4 regions of the Pseudundibacterium arcticum genome follow, and region 4 is predicted to be linked to each of the others. Evidence: predicted binding sites of a transcription regulator. Region 4 holds the regulator's gene; each other region holds the start of a gene.
The links. The regulator sigma-54, encoded in region 4, starts transcription at its own class of promoters, with help from an activator protein. The targets are predictions, from matches to a motif close to TGGCANGNAANCTGCTTT.
Positions count from the first base shown of each region.

Region 1: a site for sigma-54 is predicted at 1,440-1,457, ahead of ACFOFO_RS04635 (pilin). Genes of this name have one in related genera too.
Region 2: a site for sigma-54 is predicted at 4,830-4,847, ahead of adh (aldehyde dehydrogenase). Genes of this name have one in related genera too.
Region 3: a site for sigma-54 is predicted at 1,683-1,700, ahead of nirB (nitrite reductase large subunit NirB). Genes of this name have one in related genera too.

Region 1 is NZ_JBHRTP010000008.1:349,690-357,220, forward strand. It holds gene ACFOFO_RS04625 (pilin) at 1-423, opposite strand, end outside; gene ACFOFO_RS04630 (hypothetical protein) at 662-868, shown strand; gene ACFOFO_RS04635 (pilin) at 916-1,389, opposite strand; gene ACFOFO_RS04640 (pilin) at 1,610-2,080, opposite strand; gene ACFOFO_RS04645 (FHA domain-containing protein) at 2,311-2,952, opposite strand; gene ACFOFO_RS04650 (Stp1/IreP family PP2C-type Ser/Thr phosphatase) at 3,375-4,169, opposite strand; gene ACFOFO_RS04655 (TerC family protein) at 4,355-5,068, opposite strand; gene sucD (succinate--CoA ligase subunit alpha) at 5,419-6,300, opposite strand; gene sucC (ADP-forming succinate--CoA ligase subunit beta) at 6,313-7,479, opposite strand; gene ACFOFO_RS04670 (DUF2889 domain-containing protein) at 7,519-7,531, opposite strand, start outside.
Region 2 is NZ_JBHRTP010000031.1:325-7,855, forward strand. It holds partial or broken gene ACFOFO_RS10370 (AMP-binding protein) at 1-588, opposite strand, end outside; gene ACFOFO_RS10375 (PQQ-dependent methanol/ethanol family dehydrogenase) at 802-2,550, opposite strand; gene ACFOFO_RS10380 (DUF779 domain-containing protein) at 2,757-3,167, opposite strand; gene adh (aldehyde dehydrogenase) at 3,241-4,761, opposite strand; gene ACFOFO_RS10390 (porin) at 5,433-6,572, opposite strand; gene ACFOFO_RS10395 (cytochrome b) at 6,933-7,487, opposite strand; gene ACFOFO_RS10400 (beta-propeller fold lactonase family protein) at 7,484-7,531, opposite strand, start outside.
Region 3 is NZ_JBHRTP010000007.1:30,324-37,854, reverse strand. It holds gene ACFOFO_RS02710 (protein kinase domain-containing protein) at 1-205, opposite strand, end outside; gene ACFOFO_RS02705 (nitrate/nitrite transporter) at 277-1,491, opposite strand; gene nirB (nitrite reductase large subunit NirB) at 1,738-4,176, shown strand; gene ACFOFO_RS02695 (type IV pili methyl-accepting chemotaxis transducer N-terminal domain-containing protein) at 4,251-5,006, shown strand; gene nirD (nitrite reductase small subunit NirD) at 5,121-5,471, shown strand; gene ACFOFO_RS02685 (nitrate reductase) at 5,480-7,531, shown strand, end outside.
Region 4 is NZ_JBHRTP010000016.1:46,847-54,377, forward strand. It holds gene lptC (LPS export ABC transporter periplasmic protein LptC) at 1-383, shown strand, start outside; gene lptA (lipopolysaccharide transport periplasmic protein LptA) at 443-1,009, shown strand; gene lptB (LPS export ABC transporter ATP-binding protein) at 1,006-1,746, shown strand; gene ACFOFO_RS06000 (RNA polymerase factor sigma-54) at 2,014-3,522, shown strand; gene hpf (ribosome hibernation-promoting factor, HPF/YfiA family) at 3,602-3,961, shown strand; gene ACFOFO_RS06010 (enoyl-CoA hydratase/isomerase family protein) at 4,197-5,300, shown strand; gene ACFOFO_RS06015 (deoxyguanosinetriphosphate triphosphohydrolase) at 5,452-6,588, opposite strand; gene aroKB (bifunctional shikimate kinase/3-dehydroquinate synthase AroKB) at 6,590-7,531, opposite strand, start outside.

The DNA of each region.
Region 1 (7,531 bases), on a different contig from region 4:
TGTGCCACTCGCGTCCCAAGCCATGTTGGCTTGACCGGCAGTAGTTGTTGGGGTCAGGACGTAACTCAATGCAGTTCCGTCATTGAGAGTTGCGCCAGTTGTTGCAACGGTAATTACACCAGTGGCAGCAACTGAAACTGGGGTTGCGCCTGTAAGGAACTTAGATGTTGCTACCGTTGGGATGGGGCCGGTACCTTGAGTCACGCAGTTAGTAAAGGCGCCGTCTGTTTGATAGCATTCAGAAATGGCTGATTTCAGGGTCTCCAATTCCGCCGCCGCGCCAGAGGCACGACTGCGCGACGTATAGTTGGAATATTGTGGAAGCGCAATCGCCGCTAGAATACCGATAATCGCCACAACGATCATCAATTCGATCAGGGTAAAGCCGCGTTGTGCGCGTTTCATCATGTGCATCGATTTCATTTGCTTCTCCTAGGAATTTGGGAATGGGCAGAACATATCCGCCTCAGTTTCTTTACAGCAATCAGCGTGCCAGCGCAAAAAGAGGATTTTCTGGGTGAATTAAGATGCAAATGAGCATATGGAACAACATTTTTTGTTTTTCACTGACGTTTTTTGTCACTCTTCCAATGTTTGTCGTTGAATACATTGTCCGAAGCAAAAAAATGTCAGCTTGCTCACCCCGCCTGAGTACTGACAATTGACTGTCGCGCGCTTTGCTGAAAATTGCATTCGGGTGGTGGATCGTTCGATCACATCATCATTGGCGAGCGGCACACCATACCTGATGAACCAGTACAAGGCGAATAATGAGCCCGATGACCACGCTGAGCAAAAAATGAAAACCACTGGCGCGGAATCAGGACATGGCAAATCGAAAAATGACTTAAAGAGGAATGGTGGCTAGAAACTAAACAACCCGCCGTAGCGGGTTGTTTTTTGACTAAATACGTTTTATGGGCAACCACCTTGGCCAGGCTTCAGACCACGGGTAGCGTTACAGATTGTGCCAGACGCGTTCCAAGCCATGTTGGCTTGACCGGCAGTAGTTGTTGGGGTCAGGACGTAACTCAATGCAGTTCCGTCATTGAGAGTTGCGCCAGTTGTTGCAACGGTAATTACACCAGTGGCAGCAACTGAAACTGGGGTTGCGCCTGTAAGGAACTTAGATGTTGCTACCGTTGGGATAGGGCCGGTACCTTGAGTCACGCAGTTAGTAAAGGCGCCGTCTGTTTGATAGCATTCAGAAATGGCTGATTTCAGGGTCTCCAATTCCGCCGCCGCGCCAGAGGCACGGGTGCGCGACGTATAGTTGGAATATTGTGGAAGCGCAATCGCCGCCAGAATGCCGATAATCGCGACAACGATCATCAATTCGATCAGGGTAAAGCCACGTTGTGCGCGTTTCATCATGTGCATCGATTTCATTTGCTTCTCCTAGGATTTTGGGAATGGGCAGCCAGCTGCTAAGTTTCTTTCAAGCAATCAGCGTGCCAGGTGAAAAAATGGGCGTTTCTTGTATGGCGTTGTGAAATAATGAAAAAATAGTGCAAAATCAAGGTGTGATGCGCCGAATCTTGTCAATTGTTCCAAGGCACCGCGAAAAAAATGCACTACTGACAAAATTGCCACATCAAACACACATTAATTATGGGCAACCACCTTGACCAGGTTTCAGGCCGCGACTCAAGTTGCAAATCGTGCCAGATGCGTTCCAAATCATGTTCGCCTGACTCGCAGTATTGCTTGGAGTCAATATGTAACTCAAAGGCGTTCCATCGGACAGCGTTGCGCCAGTTGTCGTGGTCGCAATCACACCAGTGACGGCATCAATAGTAGGTAGCACGGTGACGAATTTCGATACCACCACATTTGGGATGGTTCCAGTGCCCATTGTTGTGCAGCCAGTAAAGTTGCCATTCGTCTGAAAGCATTCAGAAATTGCTTCTTTCAGGCTATCCAGCTCTGTGGCTGCACCGGCGGCGCGGCTGCGCGACGTATAGCTGGAATATTGCGGAAGCGCAATCGCCGCCAAGATACCGATAATCGCCACCACGATCATCAATTCAATCAGGGTAAAGCCTCGCGTTGCACGTTTCTTCAGTTGCATCGATTTCATTTGCTTTTCCTAGAATTTTGGGAATGGACAGAAAGTCTGCTCAGTTTCTGTATAGCAATCGATGTACCCACATAAAAAAGGGGTTTCGAGGTGGATCGATATCCTGATTCCATTCTTGAGCAACATTTTTTGTCTCTGACTGACATTTTTTGTCATCTTCCCAACGTTTACCGTAAAAAACATTACTTAGAGCAATAAATTGTCAATCTGCTCACCCAACCCGGATGCCGTCAATTGCTGGTCGCATCCTTCACTGAAAATTGCATTGTGGTGCCGGACAGCTCGATCACATCGCCATCCGCGAGCGACTCGGTCTGCGTGCCGATCGATTGCCCATTCACCAGCGGGGTGCTGGCACCTTCGACATGGGACAGAAAATAGCCCTGCTGGCGGCGGCTGATCACCGCGACCTGCACGCCGGCGCGGCCGAGCGTGGTCAGGACTTTACTGAGCACCAGCTGTTTGCCGGCGCTGGCACCGTTCAACACCGTGATTGTGGCGAGCAGACCGGTCGCTGGCATCGCGTCTGCGCCCGGCACCGCTGCGTCGACCTGTTGCACAGCTTGTTCATGTTGCAACTCAGATAATTCAGACAGGTACTTGATCCGGTATTTGGCCAGTTCGATCACGTCATTGTTTTGCAGGAAATGCTTCTTGACCGGTTGGCCGTTGACGAGGGTGCCGTTGGTACTGTGCAGATCCTCCAGGACGGAGTCGTGTGCCACCGTGACGATGACGGCATGCTCGCCGCTGATGGCGAGGTTATCGAGCACGATGTCATTGTTCGGGCGACGCCCGATGCTGATTCTGCCGTGCCCTAGCGCCAGCTCCTGCAAAACCTTGCCACCGAGCGTCACGATGATTTTTGCCATTCCTGTTCTCCTGTTCTTTTCGATTATTGGGCCAGGTTTGGGGCCGCTGATTGCCGGCAGGGAGATTGCATAAAGATCGTTGCCGGCTAAGGCTTCTCGCCCCGTACCCTTGCAGGGGGAAGGTTGGGATTGGGGGTAGGAAGGTCGATCGGCAACGTGCATCATTCATCGACCGCACTACCCCACTTGCAGTGCGCATATCCGCTTGCAAGCGGATACCGCTTCGCAGGCAGGAGGCACGCCTCCTGAATTCCCTGCTGCGCCCCTAACCCTCCCCCTGCAAGGGGGAGGGAACTCAACCCGGCAGCTCCAATGTTCGTGCGGATCTTCATGCGATTGCCCGGCGATTTCCGGTTAATCGTCCTCGCCCTTCGCGGAATGGCCCCTATACATAATTCTGGGTGGTTGAACCGTATTCCCGATCACGCCAGTATTTTGATCAAAATGACGGAGATATTATCGTGCCCCCCGTGGGCATTGGCCTCATCGATCAAGGTCTTGCAGGCGTCGTCGAGATCCGCGCCGCCGGCGCAGCCCATCAGGACGGTCCCGATCTGTGCAGCCGTTAGCATGTCGGATAATCCGTCCGAGCACAATACATAGATATCGCCGGGCTCGATTGGAATGTCGTGCAGTTCGCTCTGGACCAGATGGTCGACGCCTACCGCACGCGTGATGATGTTCTTGTGGTGGTAGAACGGCGCGCTCTCGGGCGTGATCAGACCGGCATCGATCTGCTGCTGCAACAACGAGTGGTCGCGCGTGAGTTGTTCGAGCCTGCCACCGCGGTAGCGATAGCCGCGCGAATCGCCGACGTGCGCCAGCGTCAGTAGATCGCCCCGCAGCAGCGCGACCACAATGGTGGTGCCCATGCCGCGATACTGCGGCTCCTTCAGCGCGGCCTGCAGAATCGCGGCATTGGCGGCCTCGATCGCTTCGCTCAGCCACAGGTGGCGCACTGGCATCGGTATGGGCGCCGGGGCTGATTGCGCACTCCTTAATGGCTGCAGATGATGCTGCAGCGCGTCCCGCACGATACTGGTTGCCATCGCGCTGGCGACTTCTCCGGCGTTGTAGCCACCCATGCCGTCGGCCAGAATCGCAAACCCGCAGCCGGGACTCACCTCGGCGCTGAACGCGATGCTGTCCTCGTTATGCGTCCTGATCAGGCCGACATCGGACGCTGCGGCCATTTCCAGCTTGACGGTGTGGGTCATGGCGTTATCGATCCAGAATCTGTCTTCGTTAGTCCGGGTTGGTCAGCGTTGGTTGCCGCAAGAATTTTGGTTGCGGCAACGCGCTAACAATGTGCCAGTATGCATTCAATCCCGTTTATTTAATTGCGATAACAGGGCAAAATCCGATGAGTATATGGGTGATGCGCTAATCTCTGCGCCATCCTTTATCCCTTTTTTCTGATGATTCTACCCACGATCAGCACTGCGGCTGCGACAATCAGCCCCGGCACGCTCACAGACAGATCGCTGCCTGGCACCGCATATTGATGCTGCGGCAGTTGTGCGTGTAACCACGGCCTGAGTGCCACGTCGGAGAATATCATTTGGCCGGCAACGTAGCCCAGCAATGCAGCACCGCCATCGACGATCCACGGCAGGTGCTGCATCAGCTTCAGGATCATGGCACTGCCCCAGACGATCATCGGGATACTGATCAGGATACCAAACACCACCAGCGCCAATTGATACTGCCCGCCCGCCATTTGCGCGGTCGCGGCGACGGCAATCACATTGTCGATGCTCATCACCAGATCGGCGGCAATCACGGTCCGGATCGCCGCCAGCAACCGGTCCTTGCCGGCGATTTCCGGGTGCGCGGCGTCGTCGCTGGCCAGCAACTTGACGCCGATCCAGAACAATACGACACCGCCGACCAGTTTTATATAGCGCAGATTCAGCAGGTTGACAGCGAATCCGATCAGCACGACGCGGGCTACAATCGCGCCGACGGTACCCCAGAGCATGCCACGGGTGCGCAAATCCGGCGGCAAATTACGGCAGGCCATCGCAATCACGATCGCATTATCGCCGCCGAGCAGGATATCGATCAGGATGATCTGACCGATTGCCAGCCAATTCAAATCAAGCAAGAAATCCATGCCTGTCAGATTACCTGACGTTGCACAGAATAGCTAAACACTCGCATTCCTGATTCCGGCCAAGCGCGCTGCTATCGGCATTCGATCCTGGCAAATCGGGAGGATGGTTCAGCGGTGCGGTTGTAACCCATCCCCATCCCAACCTTCCCCTTGAAGGGGAAGGAGTCCTCCCAAGCTTCCCTTTGAAAGGGAAGAAGTCCTCCCAACTTTCCCTTTGAAGGGGAAGGAATCCCCCCAACCTTCTCCTGGAAGGGGAAGTCTTGTCCTTGCGATGGCGACATGAGGTTGGCCAGGTACAAAAAAATGGGGAGCCGAAGCTCCCCATAGTTTATTGCTGACGCACAGAACGATTACAGCGCTGCTTTCAACAAGCGCGCCATTTCAGACGGGTTCTTGGTCACGGTAATGCCGCATTCTTCCATGATGTCGAGCTTGGCTTGCGCGGTGTCGGCACCACCGGAAATGAGCGCACCGGCGTGACCCATGCGCTTGCCCGGAGGCGCGGTGACGCCGGCGATGAAACCGATCACCGGCTTCTTCATGTTGTCCTTGATCCAGCGCGCCGCATTGGCCTCATCAGGACCGCCGATCTCGCCGATCATGATGACCGCATCGGTATCCGGATCGTCATTGAACATTTTCATGATGTCGATGTGCTTGAGACCATTGATCGGGTCGCCGCCGATGCCGACTGCCGACGATTGACCCAGACCGAGGGCGCTCAACTGGCCGACCGCTTCATAGGTCAGCGTACCGGAGCGCGATACCACGCCGATCCGGCCCTTCTTGTGGATATGGCCAGGCATGATGCCGATCTTGATTTCGTCGGGCGTGATCAGGCCGGGACAGTTCGGTCCGAGCAGCAGGGTCTTGCTGCCGGCTTTGGCCATGCGGTCCTTGAGCGCCATCATGTCGCGCACCGGGATGCCTTCGGTGATGCAGATCGCCAGATCGAGCTCGGCTTCGACCGCTTCCCAGATCGCTGCCGCAGCGCCGGCTGGCGGCACGTAGATCACCGACACGTTGGCGCCGGTGGCGGCCTTGGCTTCGGAGACGGTGGCGTAAATCGGGATGCCCTCGAAATCTTCGCCGGCTTTCTTCGGGTTCACCCCGGCGACGAAGGCGTTCTTGCCGTTCGCGTAGTCGCGGCAACCGCGGGTATGGAACTGGCCGGTCTTGCCGGTGATGCCCTGGGTGATGACTTTTGTGTCTTTATTGATCAGGATGCTCATGTAATTTCCTTATTATTTGCCTGCGGCAGCAGCGACGACCTTCTTCGCGGCGTCTTCCATGGTGTCAGCGGAGATGATCGGCAGACCGGATTCAGCCAGCATCTTCTTGCCGAGGTCTTCGTTGGTGCCCTTCATACGCACCACCAGCGGCACCTGCAGGTGCACCGCCTTGGAGGCGGCGATCACGCCTTCGGCGATCACGTCGCAGCGCATGATGCCGCCGAAAATGTTGACCAGAATCGCCTGCAGACCCGGATTCCTCAGCATCAGCTTGAACGCTTCGGTCACTTTGTCCGCCGTGGCGCCGCCGCCGACGTCGAGGAAGTTGGCCGGCTCGCCGCCGAACAGCTTGATGGTGTCCATGGTCGCCATCGCCAAACCGGCGCCATTGACCAGACAGCCGATGTTGCCGTCGAGCGAGATGTACGCTAGGTCGAATTTGGAGGCTTCGATTTCAGCCGGATCTTCTTCATCCAGATCGCGGTAGGCGACGATTTCCGGTTGACGGAACAAGGCGTTGGCGTCGAAATTGAATTTGGCATCGAGCGCAATCACCTTGCCGGAGCCGGTCAGGATCAGCGGATTGATTTCGGCCAGCGAGGCATCGGTTTCCCAGAACGCCTTGTACAAGCCTTGCAGCTGGACGCGCGCATCGGCGAGCGAGCTGGCCGGAACGCCGATCTTGGTCGAGATGTCATCGGCTTCGGCGTCAAGCAGGCCGACGGCCGGATCGATCGCGATCTGGTGGATCAGCTCAGGATGCTTTTCTGCCACTTCCTCGATGTCCATGCCGCCTTCGGAGGATGCCATCAGCACCACGCGCTGGCTGACGCGATCGGTCACCATGCTGACATACAGTTCCTTCTTGATGTCGGCGCCTTCTTCGACCAGCAGACGGCGCACTTTCTGGCCTTCCGGACTGGTCTGGTGCGTCACCAGCTGCATGCCCATGATCTGGCTCGCGTATTCCTTGACCTGTTCGAGCGATTTCGCGACTTTGACGCCGCCACCCTTGCCGCGGCCGCCGGCGTGAATCTGTGCCTTGACGACCCAGACCGGGCCGCCCAGAGTTTCGGCCGCCTTGACCGCTTCTTCCACGGTCATGCACGAAATGCCGCGTGGAACCGTCACTCCGAATTTACGGAGGATTTCTTTACCCTGATACTCATGGATTTTCATGCGAGCTTCCCTTCAGACGCTTAGGTATAAAAAACTGGATTAAGATTTAGAT
Region 2 (7,531 bases), on a different contig from region 4:
CAATTGTTCGTCGGCCGTGATCACGGCCACCGCGCCAGCGTCGATGATGCGTTCCTGCAGCGACTTGGCCGAGAACCCACCGAATACGACCGAGTGCGTGGCGCCAATGCGGGCGCAGGCCTGCATCGCGGCCACGCCTTCGACCGACATCGAGACGTAGATGATGACGCGGTCGCCCTTCTTGATGCCGAGCGACTTGAGGCCATTGGCCAGCTTGCACACTTTCTGGTGCAGTTGCTGATAAGTCACCTGGGTGACCTTGCCGTCGTCGGCTTCGAAGATGATCGCGGTCTTGTTGGCGTTGCCGTTTTGCAAGTTGCGGTCGAGGCAGTTGTAGGACACGTTCAGGTGGCCGTCCTCGAACCATTTGTAGAGCGGCGCAGTCGATTCGTCGAGCGTCTTGGTGAACGGCTTTTGCCAGATCAGGTTTTCGCGCGCCAGCTTGGCCCAGAAGCCTTCAAAGTCCTGCTCGGCTTCGGCGCACAGTGCATTATAGGCGTCCATGCCGGAGATGGTCGCGTCTTTCACAAACGCTGCCGACGGCTGATACCGCTTCGGCGCGTGCGTTGACAGTTCAATGTCATCCATTTTCATCCTGCATCCATTTTGTTCATTCTCACACCAATTGGTCCGGAATCCAGATTGCCCGGGTATTTCACGGATTGCCTGTTGCGTCGTGAAAGCCGGTTCTCTCGAAAACAGGAATATAAAAAAGGCTGACGACGGTAGTCGTCAGCCAAAGCACCCAAGGCGGTTCGAAGAAGCCAAGGCGTCTTCAATGCCTTATGGCCTGGAGACTCGTTACTTGGCCGGAAGCTTGAATACCCATACGGAGCCGCCTTGCTCGAGGAAGTTAACCTTCTTGGCAACTTCACCGCCCCACAACGGTACCGCACCGCCCCAGCCAGACACCACGGCTACATACTGGGTATCGCCTTCCTTCCATGTCACTGGCGGCGCCACGACCCCGGAGCCGGTCTGGAATTTCCAGAGCTCCTTGCCGGTTTTGGCATCGACCGCATTCAGGAAACCTTCCGGCGTGCCGTAAAACACCAGGCCGCCGGCGGTCGTCATCACACCGCCCCACAGCGGCGCAGTATTTTTGCGTTCCCAGACAATCTTCCCTGTTTTCGGGTCGACCGCGCGCATCACGCCGATGTAATCCTCGTTGACCGGACGAATGGTGAAACCGGCACCGAGGAAAGCACCACCCTTCTTGTAGCTCACCGGCTCATTCCAGATATCCATGCCCCATTCGTTGGCAGGAACATAGAACAGCTTGGTCTGCGGGCTATACGCCATCGGCATCTGATTCTTGGCGCCAAGGAAGGCCGGAGCTGCAAACACGGTCGTTCCCTTCTTGCCTGCTTCCCCTTTGGTCGGATCGCCAGGGCGTCCCTGCGCAATGAATTTAGGGCGGCCTGTTTTCAGGTCGATGCCAGAGGCCCACGTAATTTTTTTGACGAATGGAAAAGCGTTTTCCAGTTTGCCGTTTTTGGCGTCAATCACATAAAAGAAGCCATTACGATCGGCTTTTCCACCGAAGCGTTTGCCATCCATGTCGAACGTGACGAACTCGTTGACGCCGTCGAAATCCCAGCCATCGTGCGGGGTAGTCTGATAACTCCACTTGATCTGGCCGGTGTCGATATCCAGCGCAACAGTGGATGCCGAGTACAGGTTATCGCCAGGGCGTAAATGGCTGTTCCAGGGAGCTGGATTGCCGGTGCCAAAATAGGCCAGACCGGTCGACGCATCGTAAGTCCCGCCCAGCCACGTTGCACCGCCACCGGTTTTCCACAAATCACCAGGCCAGGATTTGTTCGTCGTACCGGTAATGCCGTTTTCAATTGCCTTACCGTCCTTGCCGTATTTGTAGCCCATGTGTCCTTCAATCATCGGACGGGTCCAGATTAGCTCGCCGGTCCGCGGATTGCGTGCCTCAACCCGTCCCACGACGCCGAACTCGCCGCCCGACACCCCTGTCAGCAACATCCCTTTGGCGATCAGAGGTGCGGCGGACATGGAGTAGCCGGCGGCATAGTCGTCGACCTTCTCCTTCCAGACGATCTTGCCGGTGTCCTGATCCAATGCAATCAATTGCGCGTCGAGTGTGCCAAAGATCACGAGGTTGTCGTACAAGGCGGCGCCGCGATTGACGACGTCGCAACAAGGCATGATCCCGTCAGGCAAACGATGTTCGTATTTCCATAGCTTGGCACCAGTCTTGATATCGATCGCATAGATGCGAGAATACGATGCAGTGACAAACATTTTCCCGTTATAGATCAGCGGCTGCGACTCTTGCCCACGTTGTTTTTCACCACCGAACGAAAACGACCAGGCCGGCGTAAGCTTGCTCACGGTCTGGGTATTGATTTGCGTTAATGGCGAGTATCGTTGTCCTTGCGTGCCCATCCCCCACGACAAGACGTTGTTCGGCGCCTTGGCGTCGTTTGCAATCATCGCATCCGTTACGCCCGCCGCGTGGGCAGAAAACGAGCTGCTCACAACAACGCTGAACAGTGCACCTATCAGCTTTTTATGCATGTCACCCTCCTCATGTAAATTGGATACTTCACTTTTTTATTTCAACCAGCGTGACACCTATAGGCAAAGCGCATGCCATCAATTCTTTGTACTCATCACAGCATTTTTGGCTCAAATCCCGGCAAACTGGCAAACTCGGCTGCGCTAGAATTTGGCAGCTGTGACAGAACAGAACAAACGGCTGCTGCGCTTGCCAGCTCCACTGTCTAGACCGGAGCGCCGCCTGCATCGGGTCCGGTCGGCACCGTTTCAGATTCCAGCTGTGCACACTCTTCGTCGGAAAACAGTCTCGAGCGCGTCAGAAAACGCGATCCCGTGCCGTTATCAAGCGAGAACATGCCGCCCATGCCCGCCACAACGTCAATCACGAGCTGCGTATGTTTCCAGTATTCGAATTGCTCGGCACCTATGTAGAAGGGCTGGCCATCCAGTGTTCCCAGAAAGACATCGGCCGGCCCGATACTGAAATCGCCCGATGGGTAGCACATGGGGGAACTGCCGTCACAGCATCCGCCCGACTGGAAAAACATCAATGGCCCGTATTTTTCGCGTAACAACCGGATGAAGCTCAAGGCAGCTTCGGTCGCGACCACGCGACGGATGGCAGATGGATTCATTTTCTTCTCGCACTGAGATGCACGGCGTGCCCGACAGTTGGCAGGCACGCCGGCAGCGGCGCCCGATCAACGTTTAAAAGAATCCCATGGCGTTGGGACTGTAGCTGACCAGCAGATTTTTGGTTTGCTGATAATGCTCGAGCATCATCTTGTGATTTTCACGTCCGATGCCGGATTGCTTGTAGCCGCCGAACGCCGCATGCGCTGGGTACAGGTGATAGCAGTTGGTCCACACGCGGCCAGCCTGAATGCCGCGTCCTACACGGAAAGCACGCGAGCCGTCGCGCGTCCATAGACCCGCGCCCAGGCCGTACAGCGTATCGTTGGCAATTTCCAGTGCATCGGCTTCGTCCTTGAAGGTGGTGACCGACACCACCGGGCCAAAGATTTCTTCCTGGAAGATGCGCATCTTGTTATGGCCCTCGAAGATCGTCGGTTGCACGTAATAGCCGCCTTGCAGATCCCCTGTCAGATTGCTCCGGTCACCACCGATCAGGGTCTTCGCCCCTTCCTGTTTGCCGATATTCATATAGGACAGGATCTTTTCGAGCTGCTCCTGCGACGCCTGCGCGCCGATCATGGTCGATTTGTCGAGCGGATTTCCCTGCTTGATCGCAGCTACACGCTTGACCGCACGTTCCATGAAGCGTTCATAGATAGATTCCTGAATCAGAACGCGCGACGGGCAGGTGCACACTTCGCCCTGATTCAACGCGAACATCGCGAAGCCTTCAAGACACTTGTCGAAGAAGGCATCATCCTGATCCATCACATCGGCAAAGAAAATGTTGGGCGATTTTCCGCCCAATTCCAACGTGACCGGAATGATATTTTGCGCGGCGTATTGCATGATCAGGCGGCCGGTACCGGTTTCTCCGGTGAACGCAATCTTTGCGATGCGCTTGCTGGATGCGAGTGGCTTGCCTGCTTCCAGACCGAAGCCGTTGACAACATTCAGCACGCCCGGCGGCAGCAGATCTGCGATGAGTTCCATCAGGACCAGAATGGAAGCGGGCGTTTGTTCAGCCGGCTTGAGAACGATGCAATTTCCCGCTGCCAGCGCCGGCGCCATTTTCCACACCGCCATCAGGATCGGGAAGTTCCAGGGAATGATCTGCCCGACCACACCAAGCGGTTCATGGAAATGGTATGCATATGTTTCAGCATCGATCTGCGCGACGCTGCCCTCTTGCGCGCGAATGCAACCGCCAAAATAACGGAAATGATCTATCGCCAACGGGATGTCTGCCGCCAGCGTTTCGCGGATAGGTTTGCCGTTGTCGATCGTCTCGGCCGTCGCCAGAAGTTCCAGATTCGCTTCCATCCGATCTGCAATCCTATTGAGGATATTCGCACGGTCCGCGAGCGAGGTTTTTCCCCAGCTGGCTTTGGCCGCGTGCGCAGCATCCAGCGCCAGTTCTATGTCTTCCGCGGTGGATCGCGCAACTTCACAAAAAGCCTGGCCTGTAATCGGTGTAATATTTTCGAAATAGCCACCCTTCACCGGCGCCACGAATTGGCCGCCAATAAAATTTCCGTAGCGTTGCTTGAATGGGTTTTTGACGCCGAGTTTGCTGATGTCCGCCAGATTCATGTCATCCTCCTGTTGAAATATGTTGAGTCAAGATCTTCGGAGTAGGTACCTCCGAACACAGTACCTACTCAGCAATCGCCATGCCAGCTTTGTCGCATGGATCGAATCGGCTCCAGCACGCAGTAGCTCGTGCAAGTCACGCCATGGACTGACCAGCAAAACGACACTGGGTCACGGATTTAAACGAAAACGCCCAGTACTGGCGTCGATTGCGTCTGGCTGTGCATTCTTTCCCTGAGCAGAGCGGTACTCGAAGGGCATCCGTGCGCGACCATGCCGCGGCCAATACATCGCTGACCTGTTTCATTTTTGAACACTTGGCAAACTGACTGTTCCAAATTGTTCACTCATCGGACCCGCTGTTATTCAGATCCGTCTGTTGATGCGATCCGCCGTATCCGCATGCGCCGTCAATTGACGAAGAAACGAGCACCTTCAATCCGCTCTGAGGAACGTTCTGGAAAAACAATGTGTCGCGCTGGCGGTATGCGCGGGGATGCAGCGCTCGTGGCATTTTGCAATGAACATGAGCGCGATCAGGATATGCAGGAAGGTGAGATCGCCCGGATTTTGTCGGGGCGTGGACGGACGTCGCCAGGAAATAATATTGTTCGGCGACGCCCGCGGCCGCTCAACCGCTAACAGCTCAGGTTGAGATCCAGACAGCGCAGTTAGAAGCTGTGATTGATACCCAGCTGTACAGCGGTGGTTGTTTTTCCTGCAGCGGCAAGGAAGACATTATTGTTTGCCACCCCAAACGGGGCGCCGGAAGTATAGCCACTCCCCGCATTCACCCCGGCTACCAGGGCGTAGAGGGTGGTGCGTTTCGACAATGAATAATCATCGCTCAGGATCCATGTTCTGGATGTATCGCTTGCGCCGTCTTTGTTGCTGGAATAGTAGTACGCCAAGGTCGCGCTGTTGCTTGCTGATGTTCGATAATTCAGCCCTGCGCCATAGATTCGATACGCGGCCAATTCGACTCCGGAGGCAGGATCGCTATTCTTGTCGTTCAGGTAGTTGACCGTCACCGTGGCATCGCCAAACGTATAGCCGGCACCAAGACTATATTTTCTGGTTTGCACGCCGTCTCCTCCGGTCAAACCGGCCGGCCGACCATTCTCCGACTGGTAAGCGGCGGACAGAGTTACAGGGCCGGCGTAGGTCGCACCCAGCGCAATGACCCGGTTCGCGGCAGTGCTGCCGGGATTTTCGCCCAAGCTGTAGGAGCCGCTCAAATTGACATCTGCAATTTTTGTGCTGACGCCAATGGCATTCGCGACAAAAACGTCAATGACCGAATTGGAGTTTGCCGGGGCGGTCGCCGTTCCGACGTTTAAAGGACTTTGCGTTAATGCCCAGGACAGCAAGCCAGAAAAGGTCTCTTTCAAGCCACGCGGATCGGTTGCGGCAAATGCCAGTACCGCAGGCGAGTATTGTTTGCCCAATGTCAATGTACCGTAACTATTTGACAGACCAACGTTCGCCTGACGACCAAACAGCCCGCCCCATTGACCGCCTTCACCGGTGCCCGAAAAGAAGTGGCCTTCGAGATTGAAGTTGGCTTTCAAACCGCCACCGATATCTTCCGATCCTTTGAATCCAAAAATGCTGGGGCTCAGGCCACCCGTGTTGAATGCAAATGCGTTTCCCGTACCGCCGCTGGATTTTTTTTGATTATTGACATTGACAATACCCGCATCAACCACACCGTAGACGGTTACTGACGATTGCGCGTGTGCAGCGCCAGCAATTGCGCCCAACGCCATAAATGCCAATATCGACTTCTGTCCATCCAATATCTTTTTCACCGAGATCTCCTCTATCTATCCGTTTTTTTTCAAAATTACATCGCGTGTTGTTGCATCAGGCTATTGGCAAAATACATGCCTGTGGCAATCCGCGATGGACGTTCGAGAGCCTTGCGATTCATCGTGGAACCGCTGTTGAATTGCATCGAGGATTGAATAATCGATGGGCGTTCGTATGAAACGCCCCGATTTAAGGACTGTCACGTCGCATGATCAATGCTGCGCGGGTGGATCAGAAAGGGGGCCTGACGGTAGGGAATCCAGGTCATTCAGCGAGCGTGGCATGCGTCAAATCGGATCACATCGACATCGGTCTGTTCAGATTCTGATCGCAGTTCATCGCAGGCAGATATGCCTCAACTATGGCAGCATCCGGCTAAATACGCGGTCGCGATCGACCAGCAGATGCTTGAATGCTGCCAGCACATGCAGCGCGATCAGCGCAGCAAACACGACCGCGATGATCTGGTGAAATCCCATGAACAGATCGCGCAACTGCCTGTCCTCCCAGGCCCAGTTGGGCAGAGCGAAGCCGAAGAACTTGACTCCATACTTATTGAACGAAGATGACAGATAGCCAGTCGCGGGCTGCAGTACCATGCAAAGGTACTGCAGCCGATGACTCCACCTTGCCGCTCTTGTCGACCAGTGCGGCATGCCATTCGGCATCGGTGGCGCCGCGTGCGTCAGACGCCACCCTAAGCGCATCAATATCAGCACCCCGGCCAGCACGCCGAAGGACTTATGCAGGTTGAAATACAGTGCCCGGTCTGGCGTCCCCTTCGGAATCCCGACCATGTAGTAGCCTAGAAACAGCATACCGATGATCAGCACCGCGATCACCCAGTGCAAGCCAATCGCCGGCAAGGCGTAACGTTCGCCCCGCTTGCCTTCCGCTAATGGCAGCGTGCTCATCGGATCACCACGCCCCAGGGCAGCGCGCCGACTGCCACTTCCTT
Region 3 (7,531 bases), on a different contig from region 4:
CATAATAGTCGGCCAGCAAGCCGCGTACCGTGTACTCCGACGCTTCGCGCCCGCCTTCATTGCCGGACACGCCATCGGCCACGGCTGCCATCAGGCCCTTGGTCGACAGCTCCGGGTCGGTCGGCGTGACCATGCCGACGAAGTCCTCGTTGCGCTCGCGCGGACCGGCGAGCGACGCATGGCTGGTGGTGACGGACAGCGACATCGGGGACCCCTGCAAGAAGGTCGACCAGTCATCAACAAGGTGTCGGAGATTATTTCTTGTGGTCGTGGTCATTAAACCATCGCATCCGTCATCGCGGCCGAACCCCAGGTGGTACGCCAGCGCTTCTTGACCAGTGACAGGCCGATCAGCGCAACTAACGCCAGCGTCGCGAACAGGACTAAACCCACTTGATAGCTGCCGGTCAGCTGCTTCGAGTAGCCCATGCTGGACGCCAGATAAAAGCCGCCGACGCCGCCCGCCATCCCCACCAAGCCAGTCATCACGCCGATTTCCTTGCGGAAACGTTGTGGCACCAGCTGAAACACCGCGCCGTTGCCGGTGCCCAGCGCCAGCATCGCCAGCACAAAAACGACGACCGCCGCCACTGCCGACTGCAGGCCGATGCTGGCGATGAACAGGAAGACCGCTGCCAGCGCGTACATGATCGACAGCGTCTTGATGCCGCCGATGCGATCCGCAATCCGGCCGCCCATCGGCCGCACCAGCGAACCGGCGAACACGCAGGCGGCGGTGAAATAACCGGCAGTCACCGGCGACAGACCGTACTGGGTGTTGAAATAAATCGTCAGCGAGGATGCCAAGCCGGAGAAGCCGCCAAACGTGACGCTGTAGAAAAACATGAACCACCAGGCGTCCTTGTCTTTCAGCACTTTCAGATACTCGATCATGGCTTTGGCGGGCGGTGCCGATGGCGCATCTTTCGCACAGTATAGGTAAACCAGGAAGGCAATGCCCAACGGAATCAGGCACAGGCCAAACACGTTTTGCCAGCCAAAGGCGATCGCCAGTGACGGCGCAAACAGCGCGGCGAACACGGTGCCAGAATTGCCGGCGCCGGCAATGCCGAGCGCTGTTCCCTGATGCTGCGGCGGATACCAGCGCGACGCCAGCGGCAGCGCGACCGCAAAGGCCGCACCTGCCATGCCGAGGATGATGCCGAGCACCAGCAGGCTGCCATAACTATTCAGGTGCCCCAGCCAAGCCCACAGCAAACCGATCATCACCACAATCTGGCCGATGATGCCGGCCTTCTTTGGTTGCAGATGATCGACCAGCACGCCCATCACGATGCGTAGCAGCGCACCTGCCAGCAAGGGCGTCGCCACCATCAAGCCTTTTTGTGCCGCGGTCAGCCCCATGTCTTTGGCGATCAGCACGGCAAGTGGGCCCAGGATGACCCACACCATGAAGCTCAGGTCAAAGTAGAAAAACGCCGCGAACAGGGTGGGTGTGTGTCCGGCTTTCCAGAATGAATTTTTTTGCATGGGGTGGTTCCTGCTTACGGTGAATGATGACGCTGCACTACGCAAGGGTCGTGCCACGGCTTATCTGCCGTGGGACGCGGCAAAATTCCCAAAAACGACTCATTGTTGTGCGTCGCACCAAAAGGGGTAGCGCGGTGCACGATTGAAGTGCTGGCGGCTATCGATCTCGCTGGCGGCTACCGGAAATGGCATGGCATTGCTTTTGCTTATGCCGAGGTGGAGACAATTTTCCGCTAGAGGATGGTAATGAAGAAGCTGAGATTAGTAATGGTAGGCAATGGTATGGCTGGCGTGCGTGCACTGGAAGAGTTGCTGAAGATTGCGCCCGACATCTACGACATCACCGTCTTTGGTGCCGAACCGTATGCCAATTACAACCGGATCCTGTTGTCGCCGGTGCTGTCGGGCGAGCAGACTATCCAGGACATCATGTTGAACGATGTCGATTGGTACGCTGAAAACAAGATCACGCTGCATCTCGGCAAGACAATCACCAGGATCGATCGCGTAAAACGCGTGGTGATCGCGGAAGACGGCACCACGGCCGAATATGACCGCCTGCTGCTGGCGACTGGCTCCATGCCATTCATGCTGCCGGTGCCGGGCAAAGATCTGGATGGCGTGATCTCGTATCGGGACATCCACGACACTAACGCGATGATCGAGGCGGCACAAAAGCATACCGATGCGGTCGTCATCGGTGGTGGCTTGCTGGGACTGGAAGCGGCGAATGGCTTGAAGATGCGCGGTATGAACGTGACCGTGGTGCATCTGCCGGGTTGGCTGATGGAGCGTCAGCTCGACCCGGTTGCCGGCAAGATGCTGCAAAAATCGCTGGAAGATCGCGGCCTGAATTTCTTGCTCGAAAAAAATACGCAAGAATTGATCGCTGATGAAGCGGGTCACGTGAAAGCGATCCGTTTCACCGATGGCCTCGAGATCCCGGCGCAACTGGTGGTGATGGCGGTCGGCATCCGCCCGAATACCGCACTGGCGGAAGCTACCGGTCTGCACTGCAATCGCGGCATCGTCGTCAACGACACCATGCAAACCTACGACCCGCGCATTTACGCAGTCGGCGAATGCGTCAACCATCGCGGCATTGCGTATGGCCTGGTGGCACCGTTGTTTGAGATGGGCAAGGTATGCGCCAACCATCTGGCCAATTTCGGTATCGGCCGCTACCAGGGTTCGGTCACGTCGACCAAGTTGAAGGTGACCGGCATCGATTTGTTTTCTGCCGGCGAATTCATGGGCGGCGAAGGCACTGAAGAAATCGTGTTATCCGATCCGATCGGCGGCGTCTACAAGCGGCTGGTGCTGAAAGACGACAAGCTGGTCGGTGCCTGCCTGTATGGCGATACCGTCGATGGCAGCTGGTATTTCAAGCTGTTACGCGAAGGGAAAAATATCGCGGAGATCCGCGATAGCCTGATGTTTGGCGAGGCCAATACCGGGCGTCCGGGCGATCTCGGTCATGAAGGCTTCACGATGGCCGCGGCGATGCCGGACAGTGCCGAGGTGTGCGGTTGCAACGGCGTGTGCAAAGGCACCATCGTCAAGGCGATCAAGGAAAAAGGCCTGTTCACGATCGAAGACGTGCGCAAGCACACCAAGGCGTCGGCCTCGTGCGGTTCCTGCACCGGGCTGGTCGAGCAGATCATCATGTTCACCGCCGGCGGCGACTATTCGGTGGCGACCAAGGCCAAGCCGATGTGCGGCTGCACCGATCACACCCATCAGGAAGTGCGCGACGCGATCAGGCTCAACAAACTGTTGACGATCGCCGGCACCATGGAGTTGATGGCGTGGCGCACCCCGAACGGTTGCGCGAGCTGCCGCCCGGCACTCAATTACTACCTGCTGTCGACCTGGCCGCATGAAGCCAAGGACGATCCGCAATCGCGCTACATCAACGAGCGGGCGCACGCCAACATCCAGAAGGACGGCACCTATTCGGTGATTCCGCGGATGTGGGGTGGACACACGAATTCATCGGAACTGCGCCGCATTGCCGATGTGGTTGATAAATTCAACATACCGACCGTGAAAGTGACCGGCGGCCAGCGTATCGATTTGCTGGGCGTCAAGAAAGAAGATTTGCGCGCGGTCTGGCAGGACCTCGGCATGCCAAGTGGCCTGGCCTATGCGAAGGCGTTGCGCACCGTAAAAACCTGTGTGGGTTCAGAATGGTGCCGCTTCGGCACCCAGGATTCGACCCTGATGGGTCAGCAATTGGAGCATGCGCTGGCGCGCATGTATGCGCCGCACAAGGTGAAGATTGCGGTGTCCGGCTGCCCGCGCAATTGCGCCGAGTCGGGCATCAAGGATGTCGGCGTGATCGGCGTCGATTCCGGCTGGGAAATCTATGTCGGCGGCAATGGCGGCATCAAGACCGAAGTCGCGCATTTCTTCGTCAAGCTGAAGACGCATGAAGAAGTGCTGGAATATGCCGGCGCCTTCCTGCAGTTGTACCGCGAACAAGGCTGGTATCTGGAACGCACCGTGCATTACATCGCGCGGGTCGGGCTCGATCACGTCAAGAAAGCCGTACTGGAAGATGCGGAGCACCGCAAGGCGCTGTATGAGCGGCTGCTGTTCGCGCTGGATGGCGAGGTCGATCCGTGGCACGAACCAGAGAAGGCGCTGGTCGATACGCGTCAGTTCGAGATGCTGAAAGCGTAAGCATGCGCAAGACGAGGCAATGCAATGCGGTAAAAAACCAGTGGCCGTCTGTGGTCACCGCGCTGCTGGTTTTTTTGAGTTTGATTTTTTTCAACAACAGCGTCCATGCCCAGATTGCGGACCCTGCAGTCGCCATCAACAAGGCGGGCCGGCAACGCATGTTGTCGCAACGCATGGCCAAGTGCTATTTCCAGATTGGCATGGGGGTCGAGACCGAGCATTCGAAAAAAAACCTGGACGCATCGCTGGCGACATTTGAACGGCAACTGAATGAACTCAAGGCCTACGCGCCGACGCCTGAAATCAAGGAAATCTACCAGCAACTTGAGCTGAAGTGGGGACCTTACAAGGAGCTGCTGTCAGTCAAGACACCGAACCTCGGGGCAGCACGCCAGGTCTTGGTCTTGAGTGATGAGGTGCTTGCGCTGGCGCATCAGGGGACGGTGGCGCTGGAAAAGAATGCCGGCGGCGCGCTTGCCAGGCTGGTCAATATTTCCGGTCGGCAGCGCATGTTGTCGCAACGGATCGCGAAGTTTCAACAGGCGCTGGAATGGCGGGTGGCTGACACCAATGCACGCACGGAGATTGACAAGGCGCGTAGTGAATTCATCAAGGCGCATGCGGAATTGAAGCGCGCCGTGCAAGACACGCCGGAAATTCGTAATGAACTGGAATTGGCGGAAATGCAATGGATTTTTTTCGACAATGCGATTCAATCCGACACTGTCAGTAGCAAGAAGGCCGCTCCGTCGACAGTTGCCACCACCAGCGAGCGTATTCTTGAGGTCATGGATCACGTCACTGGTTTGTACGAAAAGCTGAAGTTGTAGTCCGGATACTTTCGAAGTATGACTCGAAATGAGTCGAAATGAATCGAACTATTCCGCCATCGACAGCTGAACTTAATTTAACCGAACTGAGTTAACCGAACTGAGCTGAATATCATGAGTAAATGGATCACAATCTGTGGCGTGACGGACATCCCGACCCTGGGCTCGCGTGTGGTAGAACGAGCGCAAGGCGTGCCGGTGGCTGTTTTTCGCAATGGCGAGGACAAGGTGTTTGCCTTGCTCGATAAATGTCCGCACAAGGGCGGTCCACTGTCGCAAGGTATCGTGTTCGGCGAGCGCGTCGCCTGCCCCTTGCATAACTGGAACGTCGAATTGGGGTCAGGATGTGCAATTTCGCCGGATGAAGGCTGCACCCAAAAATTCAGCGTGAAGGTCGAGAATGGCCAGGTTCTGCTCGACGCTGAAGAGTTGAACTCGCTGGCGCTCGAGGCTAAAGCTGCATGAGTGAGTTGATGCGAACCCATCCTCAACCCGGCCTTCGCCCTGAGGGGGAGGGCGAGAACGGGCGCACCGGCGGTGCGCAGGATCGGTTCGAAGCCAAAGCGACCTGCTGCTATTGCGGAGTCGGCTGCGGCATCATTGTCCAGTCGGATGGCGCGAAGGTGACGGGGGTGCGTGGCGACCCCGACCATCCGGCCAATTTTGGCCGACTCTGCACCAAGGGCAGCACGCTGCATTTATCGGCAGAGGCGGGATTGCAGCAACAGGCACGGGCGCTGTTTCCCGCGCTGCGCAGTGCGCGTAACGCACCGCTTGAGCGCGCTTCGTGGGACGACACGCTCGATCTTATCGCGAAAAAATTTGCCGACACGATCCGGCTGCATGGACCGGACAGCGTCGGTTTCTACGTTTCCGGCCAATTGCTGACCGAAGATTATTACGTCTTCAACAAACTGGCCAAGGGTTTGATCGGCACCAATAACATCGATACCAATTCCCGCCTGTGCATGTCGAGCGCGGTCGCCGGTTACAAGCAGACGCTGGGTGCCGATGCGCCGCCGGCTTGTTATGAAGATATCGATCACGCAGAGCTGATTTTCATCGTCGGCTCCAATACCGCCTACGCGCATCCGATCCTGTACCGGCGCATCGAGGACGCGCGCAAGAATAACCCGAACCTGAAGGTGGTCGTGGTTGACCCGCGCCGCACCGATACCGCGCGCGAGGCTGATTTGTTTTTGGCGATCCTGCCCGGGTCCGATGTTGCGCTGTTCAACGGCATGCTGCACATCTGCCTGTGGGAAGACCTGATCGACAGCGCCTACATCGAGGCCCATACCGAAGGTTTCGCCGAGTTGAAGCAGACGGTGCGCGAATATACACCCAAATACGTCGCCGACATTTGCGGCATCAGCGAGGCCGATCTGATCCAGGCGGCGCGCTGGTTCGGCCAGGCGAAGAGTGCATTGTCGCTGTATTGCCAGGGCTTGAACCAGTCCTCGTCCGGCACCGCGAAAAATGCCGCGCTGATCAACCTGCACCTGGCCACGCACCAGATCGGCAAACCTGGCGCCGGCCCGTTCTCGCTGACCGGCCAGCCGAATGCGATGGGCGGGCGCGAAGTGGGCGGCATGGCCAATTTATTGTCGGCCCATCGCGACCTGGCCAACCCAGAGCACCGCGCCGAAGTCGCCGCGCTGTGGGGTGTCGACCAGGTGCCATCGACCTCCGGCAAGACTGCGGTCGAACTGTTTGACGCGGTGCGCGCCGGCGACATCAAGATCCTGTGGATTGCGTGCACCAATCCGGCGCAATCGATGCCGGACCAACGACTGGTGCGCGAGGCGCTGAAGAAGGCCGAGCTGGTGATCGTGCAGGAAGCCTACCAAACGACGGCCACCGTCGCCTATGCCGACGTATTGTTGCCGGCCACCAGCTGGAGCGAGAAGGAAGGCACGGTCACCAATTCCGAACGCCGCATCACCCGGATCCAGGCCGCGTTGCCGAAACCCGGCGCGACCCGCCATGACTGGGAAATCGTGTGCGATTTCGCGCGCAAGCTGGAAGCGCGGCTGGGCAAGGAGCACAGCCTGTTTCCGTATCGGAGCAGCGAGGCGATCTGGAACGAGCATCGCGAATCGACGCGTGGCCGCGACCTCGACATCACCGGCTTGTCGTTCGCGATCCTCGAGCAGCAGGGACCGCAGCAATGGCCATTTCCGACCGGCGCCAGCAGCGGCAAGCAGCGACTCTATGAAGACGGCATCTTTCCGACAGCCAGCGGCCGTGCCAGATTCGTCAACACGGTCTACCGACCGGTGGCCGAGCCGGTCGATGCGCGTTATCCATTCCACCTCAACACCGGTCGCCTGCGCGACCAATGGCATGGCATGAGTCGCACAGGCACCGTGGCGCAACTGTTTGCGCATGCGCCCGAGCCAGCGGTGGTGCTATCGTCGACCGACATGACGCGGCGCCTGCTCAAGAATGGCGACCTGGTGCACGTGACCAGCCGGCGCGGCTCGCAAATTCTGCCGGCGCTCAGCGGCGACGACATGCGTGCC
Region 4 (7,531 bases):
CGGGCGTCAAGATGACGCATCATCCGCTGGACGATTCATTCCAGATTCGGCAACCGGTGGTGCGCAGTCTCGGCGACGAGCGGCCGCCGATGACGATCGTCGCCGATCGCGCCCGGCTGGAAGACTTGAACAGCAGGCTGCACATGCTCGACCATGTGCGGGTCGACCGACCGGCCACACCGCAGTCTCAGCCGTTTCGGCTCGACACCGAACAGTTGTTGATCCTGCCGGATGAGGACATCATGCAGAGCGACCAGGCAGTCGAGATGGCGCTTGGCAATGCGCGCATGAGCGGGGTCGGCATGTTTGCCAACAACGCGACCGGTGAACTGAAATTACTGAGTCAAACCAAGGTTCACTATCCGCCGCCGACTACCCGGTAGCCGAAATTCGTGCGCCAAGAATCAACAATACCAATGCCGTACTCAATGAAGATTTTGTCATGACACGTTTTCTTTCTTACCCGCCGCTGTTGCTGGCGCTATTGCTGGCGTTTGGCGTCACGGGTGTCGCGCATGCCGAAAAGGCCGACGCCGGCAAACCGACCAATATCGAGGCCGACCAGATGGCCTATGACGACGTCAAGCAGATCAATACGTTCAGCGGCAACGTGGTGTTGAAGCGCGGGACGTTGATCATGAAGGCCGACAAGATGGTCGTGACGCAGGATCCGGCCGGCTACCAATTTGCGACCCTGACCGGCGTGTCGGGCGGCGTCGCGACGTTCCGGCAGAAGCGCGACGGCGGCTCCGACCTGTGGATGGAAGGTCAGGGCGAACGGATCGAATACGACGGCAAGAACGAACTGGCGCGCTTCTTTTCCAAGGCCAAGCTAAAGCGGCTGGAAGGCAGTAAGCCGACCGACGAGGTCGAGGGCGAATTCATCTCCTACGACAGCCGCACCGAATTTTTCTCGGTCAACAATACCGCCAACGGCGGGAGCAAACCCGGCGCCGGGAGGATCAAGGTCGTGATTCAGCCGCGCCCCGAGTCGAAGGGAAGTAAATGAGCAGCACCCTGGATGTGCGCGGCCTGCAAAAATCCTATGGCAAACGGATGGTGGTCAGCGATGTGTCGGTGCAAGTAAAAAGCGGTGAAGTGGTCGGCCTGCTGGGCCCGAACGGTGCCGGCAAGACCACCTCGTTTTATATGATCGTCGGCCTGGTGCCGTCGGACGCCGGCGAGATCGATCTGGATGGCGTCGATATCTCGCACCACCCGATCCACCGGCGCGCGATGCTCGGCCTGTCCTACCTGCCGCAAGAGGCGTCGGTGTTTCGCAAGCTGACGGTGGAAGACAATATCCGCGCAGTACTGGAACTGCAAAAAACGGATGGCAAGGCACTGCCGAAAGCGGAGATCGAGCAGCGACTGGACACCTTGTTGCACGATTTGCAAATTGAAAAGCTGCGCGAGAATCAGGCGCTGTCGCTGTCCGGTGGTGAGCGGCGGCGCGTCGAGATCGCGCGCGCGCTGGCCACCAACCCGCGTTTTATCCTGTTGGACGAACCGTTTGCCGGCGTCGATCCGATCGCGGTGATCGAGATCCAGCGCATCGTGCGTTTCCTGAAGGCGCGCGACATCGGCGTGCTGATCACCGACCACAATGTGCGCGAGACACTCGGCATCTGCGACCACGCCTACATCATCAATCAGGGCGAGGTGCTGGCCAGCGGCCATCCGGACGAGATCATCGCCAATGAATCGGTGCGGCGGGTGTACCTGGGGGAACATTTCCGTATGTAAACCCGTGCGATGCAAGCCGTGGGCAACGCCGTGCGGCACTGCGGCTGGCCGCTGAACGAGTGATGCAGCATGCATACGGAACTGTAAACGATCCACATACTCCATGAGAGGAACGTTGGTTTCGCATACCAATTAATGGGAGAAGCAACATACTCCATCACAAAGATCAATATCAATCAATATCAATCAAGATCACCGGCGCGCCATCGGTCCGTGATAAGTTGCAGCAAGCCGCACAGGAAATAATCCAGCCGACATGAAACAAACATGAAGCAGTCACTTCAGCTCCGCACTTCGCAGCATCTTGCGTTGACCCCACAATTGCAGCAATCGATACGATTGCTGCAATTGTCGACGCTCGAACTGCAGCAGGAACTGGAGCAGATCATGCTAGAGAATCCGCTGCTGGAGCGACTCGACGATCCACTCGATCGTTCGGTGCGATTGCAGGCCGATGGCGTGTTTAACGATACGTCCGGCACCTCCAGCACGCCGGCCGACACGGGGCCAAGCGCCAGCGACAGCAATGGCTCAGGCAGCGCCGACCAACCTGAGCGCGCTGCGGAGGGCGCCGATGCCGGCGCTGCGGCGGACGGCGAACCGGCCGAAGCCGGCGACTCCGACTGGAGTTTCGACGATGCCCCGCGCAGCAGCAAGGCGCCCGACGACGATGGCTGGCCGCAACTGGAAGCGCATCACTCGACGCTGCGCGAGCACCTGCTGGAGCAGATGCGGGTGACCGTGCGTGAGCCGCGCGACCGCGCGCTGCTGGAACTGGTGATCGACGCAATCGACGAGAACGGCTATCTGGAGCAGACGCTGGAAGAAATCCACGCGCTGCTACCGCCGGAATTGGAAGTCGAACTCGATGAACTGAACACGGTACTGAAGCTGTTGCAGAGTTTCGACCCGGCTGGCGTCGGTGCCTGCTGCGCCGCAGAATGCCTGGCGTTGCAAATCAAGCGATTGCCGAAAGTGCCATACGTGACGCGCAAGATGGCGCTCGCAATCGTCGAACACCACCTCACCCTGTTTGCGCAACGCGACTTCACCAAACTCAAAAAAGCGTTCAGTTGCGACGACGAGGATCTGCGCGAGGCGCAGACCGTGATCCGGATGTGCAACCCGCATCCGGGCGCCGTATTCGCCGCCGGCAGCTCGGATTACGTGGTGCCGGACGTGGTAGTGCGGCGCATCAAGAACGACTGGCAGGTGACGCTGAACCGCGATGTGATGCCGCGGCTGCGGGTCAACGCGATGTATGCCAGCATCCTCAAGCAAAACAAGGGCGATGGCTCGCTCGGCTCGCAACTGCAAGAGGCAAAGTGGCTGATCAAGAATATGCGCCAGCGTTTCGATACGATTCTTCGCGTATCGCAAGCGATTGTGGAGCGCCAGCGGAACTTTTTTACCCATGGCGCTGTCGCGATGCGCCCCCTTGTTTTGCGTGAAATAGCTGATACACTGGGTTTACACGAGAGCACCATTTCTCGTGTCACCACGCAGAAGTACATGCTTACCCCGCACGGCATGTTCGAGTTGAAATACTTCTTTGGCAGCCACGTCGCCACCGAAGCGGGAGGGGAAGCGTCATCGACGGCGATACGGGCACTCATCACGCAACTGATAGGAGCAGAAGACCCTCAACATCCACTTTCAGACAGCAAAATTGCAGACATGCTGGGTGAACAGGGCATGGTAATCGCGCGACGCACGGTCGCGAAATATCGAGAAGCCCTCAAGATCCCGGCGGTAGGCCTGCGCAAGTCTTTGTAGTTTTTCTCGTTGCTGTGTTCCTGCGGTAGCGTTGTTTGTAGTTGATCGGGAACGCCAGTGACATCAATAGGAGCGTTGTATGAATCTCACCATCAGTGGACATCATCTCGAAGTGACCCCCGCAATCAGGGACTATGTACAAAGCAAGCTCGAGCGCGTCATGCGCCATTTCGAACATGTCATTGATATAGCGGTCATCCTGACCGTCGATAATCTCCCGGAAAAAGAAAAGCGACAAAAAGCGGAAATCAATCTGCGTTTGAGCGGAAAGGCGCTGCACGTGGAAAGTCTGGCGCATGACCTGTATGCCGCCATCGACAGCCTGATCGACAAACTTGATCGTCAAGTGATCAAGTACAAAGACAGGTTGCAACAACATCAACATGAGGCAATCAAGCATATGCCGGAGGCGCCAGCGCCCGAAGTCGTCGCCACCTAGGTGGCCGACTGCCGAACAGATCGGCAACATGGTATGAAGGGCGCAGCGATGCGCCCTTTTCCATTGGAGCGCATCAAGATTTGCCGTGACCTGCACCGATATGGATATTCGCGTAGCTCGAGAGAATCGGATTTGATGCTTCGCGGAAAACTCGGCATCCGGTACTGCGCACGGCAACGGGCACTGGCAACACGAGTTCCGATAAAATGCTGCTTTCTTTTTCGCCAATCACACCATGTCCGACTACGTTCAGAGCAGCACCCACAACCGGATCGGCTTCATCACACTGAACCGCCCGGATGCGCTCAATTCCTTGTCACTGGCGATGGTGCGCGCATTGACGCAGGTGCTGCTGGGCTGGCGCGATGACGCGGCGATCGATGCGGTCGTGATCCATAGCAGCAGCGCCAAGGCGTTTTGCGCCGGCGGCGATATCCGCTTCTTTCATGCGGTTGGCAGCAAGCCACCCACCGGCGGCAGCGCGCTGCTGGAAGATTTCTTCACCGAAGAATATGCGCTGAATCACCTGATCCACCATTATCCGAAACTGTATATCGCGCTGCTCGATGGCGTGGTGATGGGCGGCGGGATGGGTATCGCGCAGAGCGGCGAAGCGGCGCGTCTGCGCATCGTCACCGAGCGCACCAAGATGGCGATGCCGGAAGTCAATATCGGTCTGTTCCCCGATGTCGGCGGCGGTTATTTCCTGTCGCGCGCACCAGGCCGGATCGGCGCCTATCTGGGCCTGACCGGCGAGATCATCGGCGCCGCCGATGCCCTGCATGCCGGGCTGGCCGATGTATTCGTGCCATCGGCCGAGTTGCCGACGCTGCTGGCGCTGTTGCGCACCAATCCGCGCGGCGGATCGGGCAACGGCGCGCGTGCCGTGGTCAATCACTTTGCTGCCGGGTTCCGTGCGCAAATTGATCCGGCCGCGAGCCGGCTGGCAATGCAACGCGCGCTGATCGACCGCCACTTCGCGCACGATAGCGTGCAGCAGATCGTTGCGGCGCTGGAGCAGGATGGCGACCCGTTCGCGCAAAAAACCCTGGCCGTGATGCGACAACGCTCGCCATTGCTGATGTGCGTCACGCTGGAACAGCTGCGGCGCGGCGCCAGCATGTCCGTGGCCGACTCCCTGCGCATGGAGCGCACCATGGTGCGGCACTGTTTCGAGCATGGCGAAGTGCTGGAAGGCATACGCGCGCTGGTGATCGACAAGGACAATGCCCCGCAGTGGAACCCGCCGGCATTGGAGGCCGTCACGCCCGAGATGGTGGGCGCGTTCTTTGTCGAGGCGTGGCCGGCCTATGCGCATCCGCTGAAGAATTTGGCGTAACGGCCGCAACGCCCCGCAGTGCTATCTATTGCAGGCGACAATGCGTACATGAGCAAACAACTCGATCATCGCGGCGCTGCGGCGAGCGCAGGATAAACTGGCCTGCCGTCATGCGCGCGAGCAGGTCGGCCATTGCTTGATCGACGGACGATCAGATTTCGTCGACTGCAAACAGGCGTCGATACTCGCGGATCGCGTAGCGATCGGTCATGCCGGCGATGTAGTCGGCTACTTGACGTGCCTGTGTATGGCGGTCGCCGCCGGCAGCCAGATAATCCGGCGGTAGGAGGCCCGGCTCGGCGATGAAGGCATCGAACAACTGCCGCACGATATGGCGCGCCTTGCTGGTCATTCGGTTGACCTGGTAATGCCGGTACAGATTCTGGTGCAGGAAATGCTTCAGCTGCAGCGCTTCCGCCTGCATCGCATCCGAAAACACGATCAGCGGCGAACCGGCGCGCACCTCGTCGACGCTGGCGGGATGCGCATCCCGGATCCGCGCTTGCGAACTGTCGATCAGATCTACAACCAACGTGTTGATCATGCGCCGCATCGTTTCGGCAATCGCGCGCCGTCCGCCCAGACCGGGAAACACGCTTTCGACTTCACGCCGGTGCCGCGCATAAAAATCGACCTGGTCGAGTTGCGTCGTGGTCAATAAACCGGAGCGCAATCCATCGTCGATATCATGATTGTTATACGCGATTTCATCGGCCAGATTGGCCAGTTGCGCCTCCAGCGACGGTTGGGTACGATCGAGGAAGCGCTGCCCGATCTCGCCCAGTTTGGCGGCATTGACTACCGAACAATGCTTGAGGATACCCTCGCGCGTCTCGAACATCAGGTTCAAGCCGTCGAATGCACCGTAGCGCTCCTCCAGCGCATCAACCACGCGCAGGCTTTGCAGATTGTGCTCAAAGCCGCCGCAGTCTTTCATGCACGCATTCAACGCATCCTGACCGGCGTGCCCAAACGGCGTATGGCCGAGATCGTGCGCCAGCGCGATCGCTTCGACCAGATCTTCGTTCAGACGCAGATTGCGCGCCACCGAACGGCCGATTTGCGCCACTTCGAGACTGTGCGTGAGCCGCGTGCGGAACAGGTCGCCCTCGTGATTGACGAACACCTGGGTCTTGTATTCAAGCCGCCGAAAGGCGGTGCAATGGATGATGCGGTCGCGGTCGCGTTGGAACTCGCTGCGTGAACTGGATGCGGCTTCGGCAAAGCGCCGGCCCCGCGATAGCGCCGACACGGCGGCATAGGGGGCCAGTTGCGCTTCGTGATTCATGTCACTGGATGCCGGCCTGCAGGGTTGCGTTCAACACATCCGCTGGTACGGTGGTGATGGTTGGCGTGCCGAGCGGCTTGGGCAGGATAAACTGGATCTGTCCACCTTCGTTTTTCTTGTCGACCTGCATCAACTCGATCCAGCGCGCTTGACCCAAATCTGGTGCCGTGGTCGGCAAACCCGCGGCGGCGACCAGCGCCTTGATCCGTGTTTTGCTGACGAAATCGATATACCCGAGCCGGTAGGACAGGTCGGCAGCCATCACCATTCCGCAGCCGACCGCTTCTCCATGCAGCCATTGACCGTAGCCGAGTCCGGCCTCGATTGCATGGCCGAAGGTATGCCCGAAATTGAGGATCGCGCGCAAGCCGCCCTCGCGCTCATCCTGCCGCACCACGTCGGCCTTGATTTCGCAGGAGCGCTGGATCGCATACGCCAGCGCCGCCGGATCGCGCGCCACCAGCTGGCCGATATTCGCTTCGATCCAGTCGAAAAACCGGGCGTCGATGATCGCACCATACTTGATCACTTCGGCCAACCCGGCCGATAGTTCCCGCGCCGGCAAGGTATTGAGCGTACCGGTGTCGGCGATTACCGCCCGCGGTTGGTAAAACGCGCCAATCATGTTCTTGCCGAGCGGATGATTGATGCCGGTCTTGCCGCCGACCGAAGAGTCTACCTGCGCCAGCAAGGTGGTCGGCACCTGTATGAACGGAACGCCGCGCATATAGCTGGCGGCAGCAAAGCCGGTCAGATCGCCGATCACACCGCCGCCAAGCGCGATCAGGGTGGTCTTGCGATCGCATTTTTCGGCCAGCAAGGCGTCGAATACCCGCATCAGGCTGGCCCAGGTTTTCTCTGCTTCGCCATCCGGCAGGATGATCGTGATCACGTCTTTGCCGACCAACTGCAGGCTCTGTTGGAGCTGCGCCAGATACAGCGG